DNA from 3 places in the Fictibacillus sp. S7 genome. Region 1 is predicted to be linked to each of the others. Evidence: riboswitches for the same ligand, from Rfam matches in the RefSeq annotation. Region 1 holds a riboswitch; each other region holds the start of a gene.

The links. A riboswitch is a leader RNA that binds a small molecule or an ion and turns the genes downstream of it on or off. The one in region 1 is predicted to bind thiamine pyrophosphate.
Region 2: it holds a riboswitch for thiamine pyrophosphate, as region 1 does, so the genes downstream of both, thiD (bifunctional hydroxymethylpyrimidine kinase/phosphomethylpyrimidine kinase) here and DMO16_RS10880 (thiamine phosphate synthase) in region 1, are expected to answer to the same signal.
Region 3: it holds a riboswitch for thiamine pyrophosphate, as region 1 does, so the genes downstream of both, thiT (energy-coupled thiamine transporter ThiT) here and DMO16_RS10880 (thiamine phosphate synthase) in region 1, are expected to answer to the same signal.

Annotation. Positions count from the first base shown of each region.
Region 1 covers NZ_QJKL01000001.1:2,123,866-2,130,063, forward strand. Annotated here, with positions in the region: gene DMO16_RS10860 (thiazole biosynthesis adenylyltransferase ThiF) at 1-842, opposite strand, end outside; gene DMO16_RS10865 (thiazole synthase) at 842-1,606, opposite strand; gene thiS (sulfur carrier protein ThiS) at 1,612-1,812, opposite strand; gene thiO (glycine oxidase ThiO) at 1,819-2,949, opposite strand; gene DMO16_RS10880 (thiamine phosphate synthase) at 2,933-3,565, opposite strand; TPP riboswitch at 3,659-3,763, opposite strand; gene DMO16_RS10885 (glycine--tRNA ligase) at 3,814-5,196, opposite strand; gene DMO16_RS24580 (hypothetical protein) at 5,586-5,975, opposite strand; gene DMO16_RS10895 (DUF1206 domain-containing protein) at 6,124-6,198, shown strand, end outside.
Region 2 covers NZ_QJKL01000001.1:1,555,498-1,561,695, reverse strand. Annotated here, with positions in the region: gene DMO16_RS07940 (APC family permease) at 1-1,105, shown strand, start outside; gene DMO16_RS07935 (YecA family protein) at 1,304-2,245, opposite strand; gene DMO16_RS07930 (IDEAL domain-containing protein) at 2,389-2,619, opposite strand; gene DMO16_RS07925 (hypothetical protein) at 2,749-2,988, opposite strand; TPP riboswitch at 3,149-3,251, shown strand; gene thiD (bifunctional hydroxymethylpyrimidine kinase/phosphomethylpyrimidine kinase) at 3,334-4,140, shown strand; gene thiM (hydroxyethylthiazole kinase) at 4,137-4,967, shown strand; gene thiE (thiamine phosphate synthase) at 4,954-5,634, shown strand; gene DMO16_RS07905 (hypothetical protein) at 5,699-5,941, shown strand; gene DMO16_RS07900 (ArsR/SmtB family transcription factor) at 6,057-6,198, shown strand, end outside.
Region 3 covers NZ_QJKL01000001.1:1,230,265-1,236,462, reverse strand. Annotated here, with positions in the region: gene DMO16_RS06260 (Stp1/IreP family PP2C-type Ser/Thr phosphatase) at 1-134, shown strand, start outside; gene pknB (Stk1 family PASTA domain-containing Ser/Thr kinase) at 136-2,172, shown strand; gene rsgA (ribosome small subunit-dependent GTPase A) at 2,165-3,058, shown strand; gene rpe (ribulose-phosphate 3-epimerase) at 3,060-3,707, shown strand; TPP riboswitch at 3,733-3,840, shown strand; gene thiT (energy-coupled thiamine transporter ThiT) at 3,915-4,487, shown strand; gene DMO16_RS06235 (thiamine diphosphokinase) at 4,484-5,125, shown strand; gene spoVM (stage V sporulation protein SpoVM) at 5,224-5,304, shown strand; gene rpmB (50S ribosomal protein L28) at 5,436-5,624, opposite strand; gene DMO16_RS06220 (Asp23/Gls24 family envelope stress response protein) at 5,858-6,198, shown strand, end outside.

The DNA of each region.
Region 1 (6,198 bases):
AGATCCCGTTCCCCATGCTCAGAGGGACGGATTTGCACGGTATCTCTTCCACAGAGCACGGCTGTTTTTGTCTGGTTTTCGGGATTCAAAAAAGGATACGTTGGATGATTTCCACAGGAAGGACAATCCTGTTTCTTTAACTTCCTTACATCCATCGCCATGTAATAATTGTTCCATAGGTCAAAGGAAACCAGTTTGTTCCGGAGTGCTTCCTTGTTTTCGGTTAACAACTTTAACGCTTCCGCTGTCTGATGGGCTACAACCGTCTGTACAGCGGGTGCTATAATGCCTGCTGTATCGCACGTAGCTCCGCCCATCGGCACCTTTTCCAGCAAACAGCTAAGACAAGGAGTCTCTCCCGGTATAATGGTATAGCAAAGGCCATAGCTTCCCACACAGGCACCATAGATCCATGGGATCTTGGTTTCCTGAGAAATATCATTAATCAGAAGCCTTGTATCAAAATTATCCGTGGCATCAATGATGAGGTGGACAAATTCTGTCAGCTCCCTCAGCTCTTCGGCACCTGCATCCATAACAAGCCCTTCGACCTGGATATCAGAGTTAAGCTGTTCCAGCCGTTCTCTTGCCGCCACCGCTTTGGGCATCCGGTATTTTGCATCTTCCTCGCAAAACAGCTGCTGCCGCTGCAGGTTGCTCCACTCCACATAATCCCGGTCGACGATTGTGATCTTCCCAACGCCCGCACGGGCAAGAACTTCTGCATTTCCAGTGCCCAGTGCCCCAGCACCAATGATCAGTACATGCTTATTGGCCAGGAGCTCCTGGCCCCCTTCTCCGATCGGATCAAATAAGATCTGCCTGGAGTAGCGATCGTTCATTAAACACTCATTCCCTCCAGCGGGCTGCTTGCCGTGGCATACCGTCTCTTCGGAATTCGTCCCGCTTCATAACCAAGCCTTCCCGCTTCGATCGCAAGCTTCATCGCTTTTGCCATTTTCACAGGATCCTCTGCGCCCGAGACGGCTGTGTTCAGCAGCACACCATCAGCGCCGAGTTCCATCGCCAACGCGGCATCTGCCGGCGATCCGATCCCGGCATCCACAATAACCGGTATCGTTGCCTGCTCGACGATCAGGCTGATATTTAAGGGGTTGATGATTCCAAGGCCCGAACCAATGGGTGAAGCTCCGGGCATAATGGCATGCACGCCAAGGTCCTCTAATTTCTTTGCAAGAAGTACATCATCAGAAGCATAAGGCAGAACCGTAAATCCTTCATTCAGCAAGATATCCGACGCTCTCAGCGTTTCTACCGGATCAGGCAGAAGGGTCTTGAAATCTCCTATAACTTCTACCTTAATCATATCACATAAACCTGATGCTTTTGCCAGCTTTGCGATCCTGACCGCTTCTTCTGCTGTTTTGGCACCCGCCGTATTGGGAAGCAGAGTATATTTCGACGCATCCAGCTTTTCTAAAAAATTCGGCTGTTCCGGATCAAAAATATTCATTCTCCTGACTGCAAATGTCAGAATCTCTGTACCTGATACGTTAACCGCTTCTTTTTGAACATCAAAATCCGGGAATTTTCCCGTTCCCAAAAGAAGACGTGAAGAAAATTCATGGTTTCCAATTTTAAGCATAATGCTCATCCTCCTCCTACCAAATGGACTATCTCTACTTTATCTCCGTTGGCCAATACCGTTTCGGCATGCTGGCTTTTGTTCAAGATTTCTTCATTAAGCTCTACGATCGCCCCCTTGCCAGCCAGCTTTAGCTCTTTGATTAAATCATCAACCGTCTGAACCCGGGCAACTTCCATTGTGTTTCCGTTTACGATCAGCTTCATGTCCCCTCATCCTTTCATTTGTTCAAGAACAAACCGTTCGGGAGCAAACTCATTCAGACTTTGCTCCTCTTTCCTTCCGCAAACCAGCTCGGTTATCCATTGCCCGGTAATCGGGCTCAAAAGAATTCCGTTTCTGAAATGCCCGGCTGCAAAATAAATGTTGGAATGGTTGGGATGTTTCCCCATATACGGCAGGCCGTCCGGTGTTTGCGGACGAAAGCCGCTCCACGCCTTCTCCCATTCTCCATTACGGATGCCGGGAACCACCTTTATCGCACCCTCAAGCAATTGCCCGACGGCTTCAGCGGTTACTTTCCGGTCATAGGTTCCCGTACGCATCGTCGCGCCGATCACCAGTCTGCCTCCCTGTTTCGGCACAAGGTAGCAGTCTTTTGAAATGATGCTTGAGGTAATGACAGGCTCCATAAAATTCAGTGACAGACATTCTCCTTTTACGGGAAAGACCGGCATATGAAGGCCTGTCTGGGCAGCAAGTCTCCCTGTCCATACGCCTGAAGCCAGCACCAGTTTTTCCCCATAAAACGTGCCTGCGCTGGTTTGCACGCCTGTTCCCAGTTGGGCAAATTCGAAGCCAGCAGCCTCTGTATACTCCATAAAATCGGCACCCAGCTTTACAGCGGCCTGGGCGTAGGCCTGAGTCAGCTTGGGAGCATTCACCTGACCGTCCTTCGGCAAAAACAGGGCGCCCGCCAGCTCCGCTGATGCGTTTGGTTCCTTTTTACAAAGTTCATCCACGTCCATCCACTCGGCGGGCTGTCCGTTAGCCCTGTGAAAGGCAGCCAAATCCTGCAGCCTTTCAGCCTCACAGCTGTCTTTGGCTGTTTTAAACAATCCTTTATCCACCCATTCCATATCCACACCGCTGATTTCCTTAAGTTCATAACTTAGTTCCGGAAAAAGCTGCCTGCTCTGTCTGGCCATCTCATACAGCGGGCCTGCTTCATGAATCTCCGCCTGGGCTCCGAGCATGCCGGCCGCCGCAGAAGAGGCTTCACTTCCAATTTTGTTTCGTTCCAATACAAGAACGTTGTAAGGGGTGTGACGGCGAAGAAAGTAGGCGATCGAACTGCCAATGACCCCTCCGCCGACGATGATGACATCATAATGTTTGCGCATCCTGATCACTCTCTTTCATTAAAACTGCTTTGTACTGTTTGGCTATCGAAACTGGATCTTCCGCCTTCCAGATTCCTGACATGACAGCAATGCCCGATGCTCCTGCGCTGACAATGGCGCCAACTCTCTCCGGAGAAATTCCTCCTATGGCGAGAACCGGAATGCTGACCGCTTCGGCCACCTCCTGCAATTGATCAAGTCCCCTTGGCTCTTTATCCTTTTTGCTTTCGGTTGAAAAAACATGACCAAAGAAAAGATAGTCTGCCCCCTTCTGTTCTGCCTGGATCGCCCCATCCCTCGAATGGACTGACTGACCGATTCTAAAAGAAGGAAAATGATGCCTGACCACATCTGGCGCAAGACTGCTTTCCTTTAAATGAATGCCGCCGAGTCCTGCAGCTACCGCAACATCCACACGGTCATTCATATAAATGGCTTCGTTTTGTATCCCACATTGCTTCAGCTTTTCGGACAAACTGTAAATGTCGCCTGCAGCCTGGCTGTTTTCTCTGATATGTATTGCTGTCACATGGGGGGCAAGGATGGATGACACTGAAAGAATACGGTCTTCGCTCTGTTTGCCGTCCGTGATGACATGGAACTCCAATGGGTACATTTCCATTCCTCATTTCCATACAAAAAAACCACTCTTTGCGTAGAAAGAGTGGCTGATTCACTGTTATTTCAAATCAGCTGCAGCAGCTGTCAAAGCTGTGCAGTGGCACTTCCCTACGCTGGCATCATCCAGATCAGGTTCAAAGGGTTTAGAACAATGCGTTCAGTCTCAGCCAGGAAGGCTCCCCCAGTGTTGCTATAATATGAAGTTATTTTCATCTTACCACGACCGAAAAAAATGTAAAGTGATTAGAAGCTGATTTTTTGCTCGAGAAACGCACGCAATTCGGATACCGGCATACGCACCTGTTCCATTGTATCACGGTCACGAACTGTTACTTGCTGGTCTTCCTTCGAATCAAAATCATACGTGATACAAAACGGCGTTCCGATTTCATCTTGTCTGCGGTACCGTTTTCCGATTGATCCGGTTTCGTCATAATCCACCATAAAGTCCTTGGCAAGACCTGCGAACACTTCACGCGCTTCCTCGGATAATTTTTTGGAAAGTGGCAGTACCGCTGCTTTAAACGGCGCAAGGGCAGGGTGCAGATGAAGCACATTTCGTGTGTCTCCGCCTTCCAGCTCTTCCTCTTCATAAGCATCAATCAAGAAGGCAAGGGTGACACGATCTGCTCCAAGCGATGGTTCGATGCAATACGGAACATAACGGTCGTTCGTTTCCTGATCAATATAATTGAAATCTTCTCCGGAATGTTCGCTGTGGCGCTTCAAGTCAAAGTCGGTGCGGGAAGCAATTCCCCAGAGCTCGCCCCATCCAAATGGGAACTGATATTCAAAATCTGTCGTCGCGTTGCTGTAGTGAGAAAGCTCTTCGGATTCATGATCACGAAGGCGAAGCTTATCCTGCTTCATGCCAAGATTCAATAGGAAATCATGGGCGTATTGCTTCCAGAAATCGAACCATTTCAATTCCTCTCCCGGTTTGCAGAAGAATTCAAGTTCCATCTGTTCAAATTCCCGAGTACGGAATGTAAAGTTTCCTGGCGTGATTTCGTTTCGGAAGCTTTTGCCTACTTGTGCAATACCAAACGGCAGCTTTTTCCTCATGGTACGCTGAACGTTTTTAAAGTTTACAAAGATCCCCTGCGCTGTTTCAGGGCGAAGATAGATTTCGTTCGTACTGGACTCTGTTACCCCCTGGAATGTCTTGAACATCAGGTTAAATTGGCGGATGGAAGTAAAATCATGTGCTCCGCATTCAGGACAGGCAATGTTATGTTCTTCAATCAATTTTTCCATTTCATCAAATGACAATCCATCCACAATCTTTTCAATGCCTTTTTCGGAAAGCGCATCTTCAATGAGCTTGTCCGCACGGTGGCGTGCTTTACACTGTTTACAGTCTATCATTGGGTCATTGAAGTTTCCAATGTGTCCTGAAGCCACCCATGTTTGTGGATTCATCAGGATTGCAGCATCGAGACCTACATTGTAAGGGGACTCCTGAACAAACTTTTTCCACCAGGCTTTTTTTACATTGTTTTTCAGCTCCACACCGAGCGGGCCATAATCCCAAGTATTTGAAAGTCCTCCGTAGATTTCAGATCCCGGAAAAATAAATCCGCGCTGTTTCGCCATGTTGACGACTTGCTCCATTGTCACACTCATGTCATTCTCTCCTTTATTCGCATTTGCTTTTTGAAAACCAAAAAAGCCCCCGCCCATAGACAAATCCTGTTTGTCCAGGGACGAGAGCTGTACTCACGCGGTTCCACCCCAATTGATGCAATCACTATTGCATCCGCTTTGGTCAATTAATGGCTCGAGACTTCCGTTTCTCTGAACATTTGACCGGGCTTTCACCATCCCCGGTTCGCTTCATTCTAAAGAGGCTCAGATACTATTGGTCTGTCATTGCGTTATGATCTTCGATTATGGAAAAAATAGTACAGTTTTTCCGCCATAATGTCAAGTCTGTACGGTATCCAGAACTTTTATTCTGTTCAGTAAAAAAAAGAAAACTCATCGTTTTTGCAGATGAGTTTTTCATACGTGCATTAGAAGCCCCCAAAGCCGCCACCCGGAAAGCCGCCATAATAACCAGGGTAGCCGCCATAATAACCAGGGTAGCCGCCAAATCCTCCCGGTACGCCTCCATAAGCGCCTGGAAAGGGAGCCACACCACCGTACCCATAACCGTAGCCAAAGGCAACTGGCGGACGCGGAGCGAGTGCAAATCCGGCAATCGTACCGAGTCCAAGACCGATCAGCCCTGCACCCAATAACGGAAAGAACCTTCCTGTTCCATCATCCTGATGGGGAAGCAAATACACATTTTCTGCATCAACATTTTGGATGGTTCCTACGTATCGATTTCCATCGGTGGTGGTGATTTCAACATCCTGACCCATATATTGACAGCATAACCCATAATAATGTTCTTTCATATATAACCCTCCCTTTAGATTAAATTGCATAAGGTTTCTTTCTATGGTATGCAAATTATGGAATATGGGTTTGGACAGCTGTCTGCTAGTTTGATGAATTGGAGAAAATGGGTACTAAGTACATAGAACCTTTGAAAGGGGCACCCATATGGATAAAGATTTGTCACAGCACAAAGAGCACGCTGAAAGAAAAGCTGAAGAATACAAAGAAGAAGCCGAGCCA
Region 2 (6,198 bases), 570 kb from region 1:
TTTGGAAGAGGTGTATGGAAAGATTTGGGGCTATCTGAGCGGCTGGATGCAAACGGTGATTTACGGTCCCGCCATCATAGGAGGTCTCGGTCTATATTTTGGCTCTTTGCTTGCCCACTTGTTTGGATGGAACGATAAAACAGGACCGTGGATTGGTATTATTACGGTTGTTTTCCTAGCTGTGGTCAACAGCTTTGGCACTAAGTATGGTGGCATTGTACAAAACATAGCAACGATCGGAAAATTGCTCCCGATCGTGTTAATCGTTGTGTTTGGCATTTGGAAGGGAAATGAACAGGTTTTGAATGCAGGAAGCGGCTTTACAGGAGAAATCAGCATGGGAGCGGCCATTCTGGCAACATTGTTTGCTTATGATGGGTGGCTGATGGTCGGGTTTGTCGCTGGTGAAATGAAAAATCCTGCTAAAATACTACCTAAAGCGATCATTGGCGGGATTCTTTTTGTAACAGTCGCTTATCTGCTGGTAAATGTGGCCATGCTTCATGTACTACCAGCAAGCCGTATTGTTGAATTGGGAGAGAATTCAGCCGGAACTGCCGCTTCCCTATTGTTCGGTGAGATGGGCGGAAAATTGATTGCTGTGGGTATTGCTGTTTCCATTTTCGGTTGTTTGAACGGAAAGATCTTAACGTTTCCGCGTGTAACCTACGCAATGGCACTTCGCAAGCAGCTGCCGGCATCCCGCCTCTTTGCTTCTGTTTCTGAAAAATTTGGAACACCGATTCCGGCTACCGGGCTGCAGGTGGTTTTAGCTGTTGGCCTCATGCTGGTATCGAATCCGGATTACCTGTCCGCCATGGCGATATTTGCCATTTATATTTTTTATATATTTGCGTTTTTTGCTTTGTTTGTTTTGAGAAAACGAAACAAAGGGAAGAAAAGGTCATACAGTGTACCTCTGTTTCCAATCGTTCCGGCGTTTGCCATCATCGGCGCCAGTTATATTGTGATAGCTACGATAATTGATAATCCTGCTGACAGCCTAACGGCAATTGCTGTCACACTGGCAGGATTGCCCTTGTACTGGTACCTTAACAAAAGAAACCAGACGGAACACGAACCGCAACTGCAAAAGAAAGCGTAATATATTCCCGTAAAAAGCTCTGCTGATTTTCAGCAGAGCTTTTTCATTAGGTGCAAAAATTGAAACAGTCAACCAGCAAAAAAACCGAAAATATTAAGACCCTTTTTTGGCTAATCTCTCTGTAATATACGTTCAACGATTTGCGAAAGAAAAACAAACCAGCAGAAAGTTAAAAGAACCTGCCATTGGCAGGTTCTCTTATTGAATGATATTTTTCAGCTGCCGATATTTGGCGGATAGACTGGATGCTGAAATATCATAATAGGCAGCTGTTTCAGCCTGTGATGTGCCTTCTTCCAAAAGATGCTTGCTGACAAAATAATGCAGTGCTGCAGCGAAAAGCTGTTCTTTTCGAACGGTCAGCTTTTGGCTGTTGTTCCATTGATCCCAAAGGGGAATGGCCTTTTCATAAATTTCGGAAGAAGCTGTGTTTTTCAGTAGAGCTAAAACCGAATCATTGACCGGAACAGCAGACTTGTTGGACAAAAGAATGTGAAGAACATTTGGAAAATCGTCCTTCATTGTTAATTGTTCAGACTGAATGGTTTGCAGTTTCTCTGATAGATCGGAAGCGGAAACCGGAATTTTTGCATAATCAATGTAAAATTCTTGATGTTCCCCTGTAGCGATCAGCGAACCTGCAACAAGTAATTCCACTTCAGGAAGGGATTCTGAATGGATTTCAACCGTATGTTCCTGATGAGTGAAATAATCTCTCAGCTTATAAACGTTCCGGTTTAGCTGTTCCTGAACGGTATACAGTGAAGGGGTGGTGTTCTTCCATTCTTTCACTACTTCGTAGACCTGACGCTCTTCTTTTTCTTTTTGTTCCATAAGGTACAGTTCTACGGGTGTTTTACCGTCCTGAACCGCTGAATGAAAAATGAGCCAGCATACCATCAAGTTTGCGTATGTTTCCACCTGCTCATTATCAACATTAAATTGTTGGATAAAATTCCGTGTTTTTTTTTCCATGTCTTCATGAAAGTTGTCAAAAGCAAACTTTGCCAGCCCTTCCAGGTGACGGCTGATTTCAACCATTTGTTTCATCTTTGTTGTTGTCAGCGACCGTTGACAGCAATGTTTATATTTTTTCCCGCTTCCGCAAGGACAAGGATCGTTTCGTCTTACTTTACTCATGTTACCCTCCGTACATACTTCTCATGTTGTAAATAATCACCTTGTAAATACTAGCATAAACGCATGATAATGCAACTTTTTGCACTGCCGCACAACTGGGAGAGGGCAAAAAAAAAGAAATCAAACCAAAAAGGTTTGATTTCTTACCCCAGGAAGCGAAGGTATTCATCGGTCAATTTCATGAAACTTGCTTCATCTCGTTTCTCAAGGGCTTCATCTATTTTTTCTTTATAACGTTTAATTTGATGGGCGTGCAAGGACTCATCAAGGATCATCTGAGCAACCATATTAAAAGCGAACGGTTCATTTTTCTTCTGAAGTTTGTATTTCACAAGATCGTTCATATCTTTATTATACGACGTATTATCTTTCATGCTCTATTCCTCCTTGAATATTTTTGCAAAAGCTTGGGTGATTAAAGCTAATGCTTTAGTGGGTTTTTACTAGTATACTTATCCTATGAGATAATAGCAACTATTTAATTCTGAAAATTTAGATTTATTTTATTCGTTTTCCAGATTTAAATCAGCCAGCACCTCGTCAACAGAGTGGAAAGTTTTACTTTCCAGCTGCTCACCGCCTTCCATGTCAAAAACTCGCATTTCATAAACTTCTTCTGTAGGGTTATATTTGACTTCGACTGGATTGGTGTAATTTCTTGAGAAGGTTTCTTCTGACTGAGCGTGACTATAAACATCTTCTGGGTTGTTTTTTAAATTTTGCAGTTTCTCTCTTATATTCATAATTTCTCTCCCTCCAGAGTTTCTATCGGGTGTTGTATAAAATATGCCCGTAACTCGCTCTTTTTAAACGCTGTTCACTAACTTTTCGACATATTTCATATTTCCAATTTGACGCTTTTAAATTTGTCCGATACGATAGAGGGTAAATAATATTTATAGTACTAACCACTAGGGGAGCTTATGGAAGCTGAGAAAAGAGTGAACTTTGACCCTTTGAACCTGATACGGATCATACCGTCGTAGGGAAGTGGCTTAAACCGACGACCAGCTGAATGATGATGTTTAAGCCGCCTTCTTTTTGAGGGCGGCTTTTTATATGAAGTAAAGAAAAAAGGAGTTTTTCTAATGTCCAATACACCAAAAGCATTAACGATAGCAGGATCGGATTCTGGGGGAGGAGCGGGTATACAGGCCGACTTGAAAACTTTTCAAGAATTAGGCGCATATGGCATGTCAGTTATTACCGCTGTCACCGCACAAAATACCAAGGGTGTCCAAAATATCCATGCTATACCGGTTGAAATGGTGGTAGACCAACTGAAAAGTATTGCAGACGACCTCAGGCCAGAAGCGCTGAAGACAGGCATGCTTTTCAGTGCCGAAATTATTGAGGCGGTATCCTCACTTATTCAGGAATATAAATGGACCAACGTGGTAGTTGATCCGGTGATGATCGCGAAGGGAGGGGCAGAACTGCTTAAGAAGGATGCAATTGAAGCTCTAAAGAAACACCTTCTTCCAATCGCAGATATACTGACTCCAAACATTCCAGAAGCCGAGCAACTGACCGGAAGAAAGATTGAGGACAAACAGGGCAGAGAAGACGCAGCCAAGTTTCTGCATGGTTTGGGAGCAAAGCAAATCGTCATCAAGGGCGGTCACCTTCCCCATGAAAATGAACCAGTGGATCTGTATTATGATGGGGAACAATTGATTGAATTTGAAGGGAAACGCATTGAAACATCACAAACCCATGGAACAGGCTGTACATTTGCTGCTGCAATAACAGCCGAACTGGCTGTTGGAAAATCTCCGATTGAAGCCGTTGAAACCGCCAAAGCCTTTATACAGGAAGCCATCAGCGTACCCCTTCATCTGGGAAGCGGCCATGGACCGACCAACCACTGGGCCTACAGGAGGAAATACCAATGACAAAATTACCAAATCTTTTAAAAGATATTCGCTTGAAAAAACCGCTGATTCATCATATGACCAATCAAGTAACAATGAATTTCCTGGCTAATGGAATTCTCGCTGCAGGAGGAAGCCCAATGATGGCCCACCATTATGAAGAAGCTGAAGAAGCTGTAATGGCTGCCGATGCTCTTATATTGAATATCGGAACGGTTGAGCCGGATTTGGTGAAAGGGATGATCCTAGCCGGGAAAAAAGCCAAATCCAGTGAAATTCCGGTTGTACTTGATCCGGTCGGTGCGGGATTATCATCGTTAAGAAAAACGGCTGTTTCAGAAATTATTGATGAAGTCTCTCCAAATGTGATCTGCGGCAATGCGGCAGAGATCGCCTTTTTAAGTGGAGAACAATGGAGTGGAAAAGGCGTAGACGGGAGCCTGGCAGAGGACAGTTCGGAACTGGCCCGCTTTGCGGCCAATCAGTTGAATTGCTTGGTATCGATTACAGGCAAAGAGGATATCTTGAGTGATGGGGCAGAAACCATGGTAATAAGAGGAGGGCATGAGATGCTTTCCTATGTGACGGGGACGGGCTGCCTCTCCACCTCTTTGATCGGGTTGTTTCTAGCCAAATCGGTAACGACTGATTTGACTTCATTCGAACGGATGGCCGGAGCGCTTACTTACCTGGGTCTTTGTGCTGAACGTGCGGTTTCCGCTGCGCGCGGGCCTGGGAGTTTTCAAACGGCTTTTTTGGATGAGCTATATCTATTAAGTGCTGAAGAACTTGACGAGACAGGAAGATGGGAAACGGTTCACGGAGGGAAGAGCAATGAACAAAGCTGAGCTTCAAGATCGTATGAAGGTATATTTTATTATGGGAAGCACTAATTGTTCAGCAGATGCCGAAGAAGTTCTGGAGAAGGCGCTCATTGGTGGAGCAACAATTTTCCAATTCCGTGAAAAAGGGGAGGGTTGTCTGGAAGGAAACGACCGGATAGAACTTGCCATGGCCCTTCAACAAATATGCGGCCGATTTAACGTTCCATTTATCATTAACGATGATATTCATTTAATGAAGAAGTTGAATGCAGACGGACTGCATGTCGGACAGGAAGACGGAGATCTCGAGGAAATCCGTAACGCCGTTCCGGGAAAACTATTGGGTGTTTCGGTCCACAATCTGAATGAAGCGCGGCTTGCGCTTGAAATTGGTGCCGATTACCTCGGAGTCGGTCCGGTTTATCCGACAGGAACAAAAACGGATACAAGGCCGGTGATGGGGTATTCGGTGATTCGTGAGCTTCGGGACAATGGAATAGATGCCCCTATCGTCGGAATTGGCGGTATCAATAAGGACAACGCATCAGGAGTCGTTCAGGCAGGCGCAGATGGGGTAGCTGTAATAACGGCCATCAGTAACCATCTAAAACCTGCGGAAGCTGCTGGGGAACTTCTAAAAGCGGTAGAGAATGCCAAACAGAATAACTCTTTAAACAAAATTATCAAATAGGAAGGGCACTGTTTTCATGCGTGTTCCGTACAATAAATCGACGATGCATGAAAGAGGTGTCTCTATGAAAAAACGGAGCAAAGCCTGGTCATATGCAGAGATGGTGCTTTTACTGTTGAGCTTTTTAAGTGCACTCTGGAATGGCATTTATGTAAACAGCCCTTCCGTCCTTTTTGCCATCCTCGCTGTTGTTTTTTTGTTCAGGGCAGTGGAACGTTATTATTTTAAACTGAAAATAGAATTCTATTTTAATTCAGGCATGGTGCTGGTTTTTATTATTCTGGCGGCTCTGCCGTTCATCAATTGACAGAAGCCTTTCGCTTCTGTTTTTTTTTGTTTAAAACTTGAAAGGTTTGACAAAAATAAGCCTAACGTAATAAAATAATTTTACGTAATACATTTATTTTAAGTGAGGTGAAGCTGTGAACCAGAAGGCCCGAATAGAAGAAACGTATTTGGTCACATTGCCGGAGCAAGCTGCAGCCCTTTTGCATCCCATTCGTTCGGAGATTGTAGCTGCCTTGAAAGTCCCCGCTTCAGCCACCGAAATTGCCAAAATGCTAA
Region 3 (6,198 bases), 890 kb from region 1:
GTGATGACAGCCTCTCGCTGGATCAAAAAGTGGACCGCCTCGTAAACCTGGCAAATGAAGCCGGAGGAGAAGACAATATTACGATTGGGCTTGTCCGTTACCCTCCCGATGAACAGCAAAAGGGAGTAAATTAGCATGATTGGCAAACGAATCAGCGGCCGCTATAAACTGCTCGAAGTCATAGGAGATGGCGGAATGGCCATTGTTTACCGGGCCAAAGATCTTATTTTGGACCGTGATGTGGCCGTGAAAATCCTTCGATCGGAATTTTCGGACGACGAGGAGTTTATCAAGCGGTTTAAAAGAGAGGCAGAAGCTGCAACCAGCCTGGATCACCCCCATATTGTGAGCATCTTTGATGTGGGTGAAGAAAACAATGTCTATTTCATTGTGATGGAGTACGTAAAGGGGAAAACGTTAAAGCAATATATACGTGAAAAAGGGCGGCTGTCTGTAGAGGAGTCCATCCAGATTATCAAGCAGATCGCTTCGGGTATGGTTGCTGCCCATGAACATGGAATCATTCACAGAGACATTAAACCACATAATATTCTCATTGATGAAAACGGAGTGGCCAAGGTTACCGATTTTGGCATCGCACTTGCCATCACATCGGCGACCATCACACACACCAATTCGGTTTTGGGCTCGGTTCACTATTTTTCACCCGAACAGGCCCGCGGAGGCGTAGCCAACGCAAAATCGGATATTTATTCACTGGGAGTCGTACTATTTGAAATGCTGACCGGCCGAGTCCCGTTTACTGGAGAGTCGCCTGTATCTGTCGCATTAAAACATTTGCAGGAAGATGTTCCGGAACCGAGGAAAATTAATCCGGAAATTCCGCAAAGTGTGGAAAACATTATCCTTAAAGCCCTGACCAAAAACCCGGTCTACCGGTATGACAGTGCCCTTGAGATGATGGATGACCTTGACACGGCGTTGTCACCTCACCGGCTGAATGAGGACCGGTGGAGTGATTTTGATGAATCTGCTGATGCGACAAGGATTATGGCTCCGGTCTCCATGACAAAAGAGGCGGAGGCAAAAGCACCTGAGCCTAAACCGGAATATCCTCCGGCACCAAAGAAAAAGAAGAAAAAGTGGCGAATGATTCTGCTCATTCTTATACTTTTGCTTGCTGTTGCGGGGGTTGCCGCTTTTGTCATGCCAGGGATGTTTAAAGTTAAAGACGTGTCAGTCCCCAATGTAGTTCATAAAGACTACGCCGACGGCTATGACAAGCTTGTTAACCTGAAACTTAAAGTGGAGCGCAAAGACCTGTATGACGATGAAGTTGAACAAGGCAAAATCATCAAACAGGACCCTGAAGCCCAGTCCATGGTAAAAGAGGGGAGCTCGGTCACACTCTATGTCTCTAAAGGCTTTAAAAAGGTAGACATGGAAGATTTGACTGGCATGAAGGAAGAAGAAGCAAGAGATTTGCTGAATGAAAAAGGATATAATACGAAAAATATTGAAACGATACCAGTAGAGTCAGAAGAAACACCAGAAGGGGAAGTAGTATCCCAGAGTCCCGAAAAAGGCGAAAAGGTCAATCCGAGTGAAATTCAGGTCATCCTTCGGGTAAGCACAGGACCGCCAACCGTTCAGCTTGAAAATTTGGCGAATTCATCCAAAGAAGATGTGCAAAATTACATCTCCCAGGAAGGACTAAATGTTGATTTCTCAGAAGAATATTCGGATTCGGTCGAGGAAGGAAAAGTCATTTCACAAAAGCCTTCTCCGTATACCACTGTAAAAAAGGGATCAACAGTAAATGTCGTCATTTCCAAGGGGAAGAAGCCTGAACCTAAACCGCCTGAAGAGAAGCCAGAAAAGCCGGAAGATAAACCGGAAAAGCCAGATTCGGGCGAAGAACCACAGGACCAGGAAATCACGTTTAACAACAAAATTACCGTGGAAGTGTCCAAAGAAGATGAGAACCAACAATTTCGGGTAAGAATTGTTTACAGTGATGCCAAAAAGGATAATGCTGTATTTGTGGAAGAACAAATTTCGAAAACGAAAGAATATATGGTGCCGCTCACGGTTTCACCAGAAAAGGATGCGTCCTATACGGTATATTTAAACGGAAAAGAGCAAGCAGCCAAAACGTTTAACTATAAAGATGCAAAGGAAGGAAATTTCAAAGGAGAGAATAATGAATAATAAGACTGAAGGAAGAATTATAAAATCAGTCGCTGGTTTTTATTATGTGCTTTTCAATGACGAGGTCTTTCAATGCAGAGGACGGGGGAATTTCAGAAAGAAAAAAATTACTCCTGTGGTGGGGGACTGGGTTGTGTTTGAATCTACCAACCCTACGGATGGCTATATACTCGATGTGAAAGAGAGAAAGAATGAATTGAACCGGCCGCCCATCTCGAATGTCGATCAGGCTATTTTAGTGTTTTCTGCAGTGCGGCCGGAATTTTCTACAGCGTTGCTCGACCGTTTTCTTGTCCACATCGAGGATAATGGCATACAGCCGGTTATATGCATTACAAAGATGGATTTGATCGAGAGTAACGAGTACCAGCAGGAAATTGAAAATTATATCACAGCCTACCGCAAGCTGGGATATGATGTCCTTCCAACCTCTGCCATGTCGCTCGCTGGAATGGAAGCGATCAAACCCATTTTTAAAGGCAAAACCAGTGTGTTTGCCGGACAGTCGGGAGTTGGAAAGTCGTCTCTATTGAATGCACTGATGCCCGAGCTTATGCTGGAGACCAATGATATTTCCGACCATTTGGGCAGGGGAAAGCATACGACCAGGCATGTAGAACTCCTTCCATATGGTGAAGGACTGATTGCCGATACACCGGGATTCAGTTCGCTGGATTTTGTTGAAATTGAAACCGAAGAGCTCTCTTATAATTTTCCGGAGATGAAAGAAAGAGTATCGGATTGCAAGTTTCGGGGCTGCACACACAGCTCGGAGCCGAAATGTGCGGTAAAAGAAGCCGTGGAAGAAGGGGAGATTCCCCGCTTCCGCTATGACCATTACTTGGAATTTTTACAGGAAATCAAGGAACAAAAACGGAGGTACTAACATGATAAAAGTTGCGCCATCCATACTGTCCGCTGACTTTTCGAAGCTGGGCGAAGAAGTCAGGGCAGCTGATGAGAGCGGGGCCGATTACATCCATATAGATGTGATGGACGGTCATTTCGTACCAAACATTACGATGGGCCCGCTTGTGGTAAACGCGATTCGCCCGTTGACAGATCTGACATTTGATGTCCATTTGATGATTGAAAATCCGGATCAATATATTCCTAATTTTGCAGAGGCAGGAGCCGACATCATTACGGTTCATGTAGAAGCGTGCCCGCATCTGCACCGGACCATCCAGCTGATTAAAGAGCATGGAAAAAAAGCGGGGGTTGTACTGAACCCTGCCACTCCGATCGATACGATTAAGCATGTTCTTCCTGAATTGGACCTTGTTTTAATCATGTCGGTCAATCCGGGCTTTGGAGGACAGTCTTTTATCCAAGAATCTTTATCAAAAATCAAGGAACTCAGAACCCTGATCGACGAAAAGGGTCTTGATGTCGAGATCGAGGTTGACGGGGGCGTAAATGCAGAAACCGCACGCCTTTGTGAAAAAGCGGGAGCGACTGTCCTTGTTGCGGGATCGGCCATTTATGGGAAAAAGGACATAAAAGGTGCAATTCAGGCCATTCGTGGTGTATAATAGATGGGTATAAAGAACTGAGAGAAGTAACCACAGGGGGAGTCCCATAAAGGGGCTGAGAGGGGAGTAAGTTCCCGACCCTTAGAACCTGAAGCAAGATCATGCTTGCGTAGGAATGTGGAGTCGCTGTTGTTTCATTAAAAAGCAACCGTCATTCACATGCCGGTTGCTTTTTTCTTTTCTTAACTATGTTAGGGGGAGAACAATATGACAAAACGGATTGGGTTTTTAACCGAAATCGCAATGATGTCCGCACTGGCCATCATTTTAAGCTTTGTACAATTTAAAGGGATTTGGGCCTATGGGGGATCGGTTTCTCTGGAAATGCTGCCGATTTTTCTAATGGCGTTCCGCAGAGGAGTATCCGGGGGGGTCGCCACAGGCCTGATCGTAGGAATGGTCAAAATGCTGATTGACGGAACAGCGGGCATTCATCCGGCTTCCTTGATTCTTGATTATCCGCTGGCCTTTTTGCTTGCTGGTTTTGCAGGAGTTTTCAGAGTCAATGCCGTATCTTCGCCAAAAAGAAGAATGTCAGCCATTGTGGCTGGAATCTTGTTTGGAAGCGTGCTCCGTCTTGCTTCTCACGTGGTTTCAGGTGTCATTTTCTTTGCAGCATACGCTCCGAAAGGAATGAATCCTTTTGTGTATTCAGTAATCTATAATGTTTCCTACATGATTCCGGTTGCTCTTATCACCATTGTGGCGTTCCTTTTCTTAACGAAAACCGCGCCTCGCCTTCTTCATCACACGGGCCGCGGAGTAACACAGGCAGCATGAATATCATCATTGTAGCAGGAGGTCCGGAAGAGAAGCATCCGGACTTTTCTTGTTTTCCTGTAAATGACTCCGTCTGGGTAGGAGTTGATCGTGGGGTGTACCATCTGCTGAAAAAAGGCATCAAGCCTCATTATGCCTTTGGTGATTTTGACTCACTGGACAGCAGGGAAAGGGAATGGATGTCCTCTTATGAACTCCCGGTATTTGAATATGACAGCGAAAAGGACAAAACCGACCTGGAACTGGCCCTCGAATGGGCGGTTGACGAACAGCCGGAAGGAATCATATTGCTTGGCGCGACTGGCGGCAGGCTCGATCATGAACTGGCCAATATCCAGCTTCTGCTTTTGGGCCTTGAACAGAGTGTGCCGATCGAGATCCGCGACAGTCAAAATTCAATCAGCCTGAAAGCACCCGGGACATATGAGGCCGTGAATGAACCGGAGTACCCCTATCATTCCTTTCTTCCCTTTAACGGGCCGGTGAATGGCCTCTCGCTTTCCGGATTTAAATACCCATTGAAACAGCAATATTTGCCAATGGGTTCCACCCTTTGCATATCCAATGAGCTTGTAAATAAAAATGGTACTTATTCCTTCTCTGGCGGCATATTAATGTTCATAAAGAGCCATGATTAAATTAATCTTTAACGGCAGGCCGCATGGTACTATTTTTTATATGATGAATATATTTACAAGGAATGTCTTATTTTTTAAGGGCCTGGAGGAGGGGTATGATGAAATTTTACACCATTAAACTGCCTAGGTTTTTAGGAGGATTTGTACGTGCGGTTTTAGGTTCGTTTAGAAAAGGATAAAAGAGGACGACCGGCACCTTATTTTATGTACAACATCTATTAAAAAAGGAAAGGCACCCTGTCAAAGAGGGTGCCTTTCCTTTTTTTTTGCAAAATAAAAAACAACGGGGAACCCGTTGTTTTATGAGCATTTACACACGTTCGATTTTTCCGGATTTAAGGGCACGTGCAGAAACATATACACGTTTCGGCTTGCCGTCAACCAAAATGCGGACTTTTTGAACGTTAACTCCCCAGCTCTTTTTGGTTTTGTTCAAGGCGTGTGAACGCTTGTTTCCTGTTTTAGGGCCTTTTCCAGTAACGTAGCATTTGCGTGACATATTGTGTACCTCCTTTATAACAGTAAAACTGTATCATATCAGTCGTATGTTAAATACTAACCTATAGTAGCATGACCACTAAAGAAAAGCAACAAATGAATTTATGCATTTCAAGTAAAAATGCTTGACATAACTTTGATGCTGTTGTCAAATGGAGATGTCCTTTTAAAAAACATAGTTATATAGTAAAATGAGGGTTAGCCATAATTGATTCATAAAAAGGGGGATTCATCGTGTCCATTGAAATGAAGAACAAATACGGCCAGATTGACATTTCTACGGAAGTCATCGCAACCATTGCTGGAGGAGCCGCAATTGACTGTTACGGAATTATTGGCATGGCGTCAAGAAAGCAGCTGAAGGATGGCATTACCGAGCTTTTAGGGCGTGACAACTTCTCTCGGGGAATTGTGGTTCGACAGGAAGAAGAAGAAGTACATATTGATATGTACATTATCGTAAGCTACGGAACGAAGATTTCAGAAGTAGCCCATAATGTTCAAACCAAAGTGAAGTATACACTTGATCAAATGCTGGGTCTGTCTGTGGATTCGGTTAACATCTTTGTTCAAGG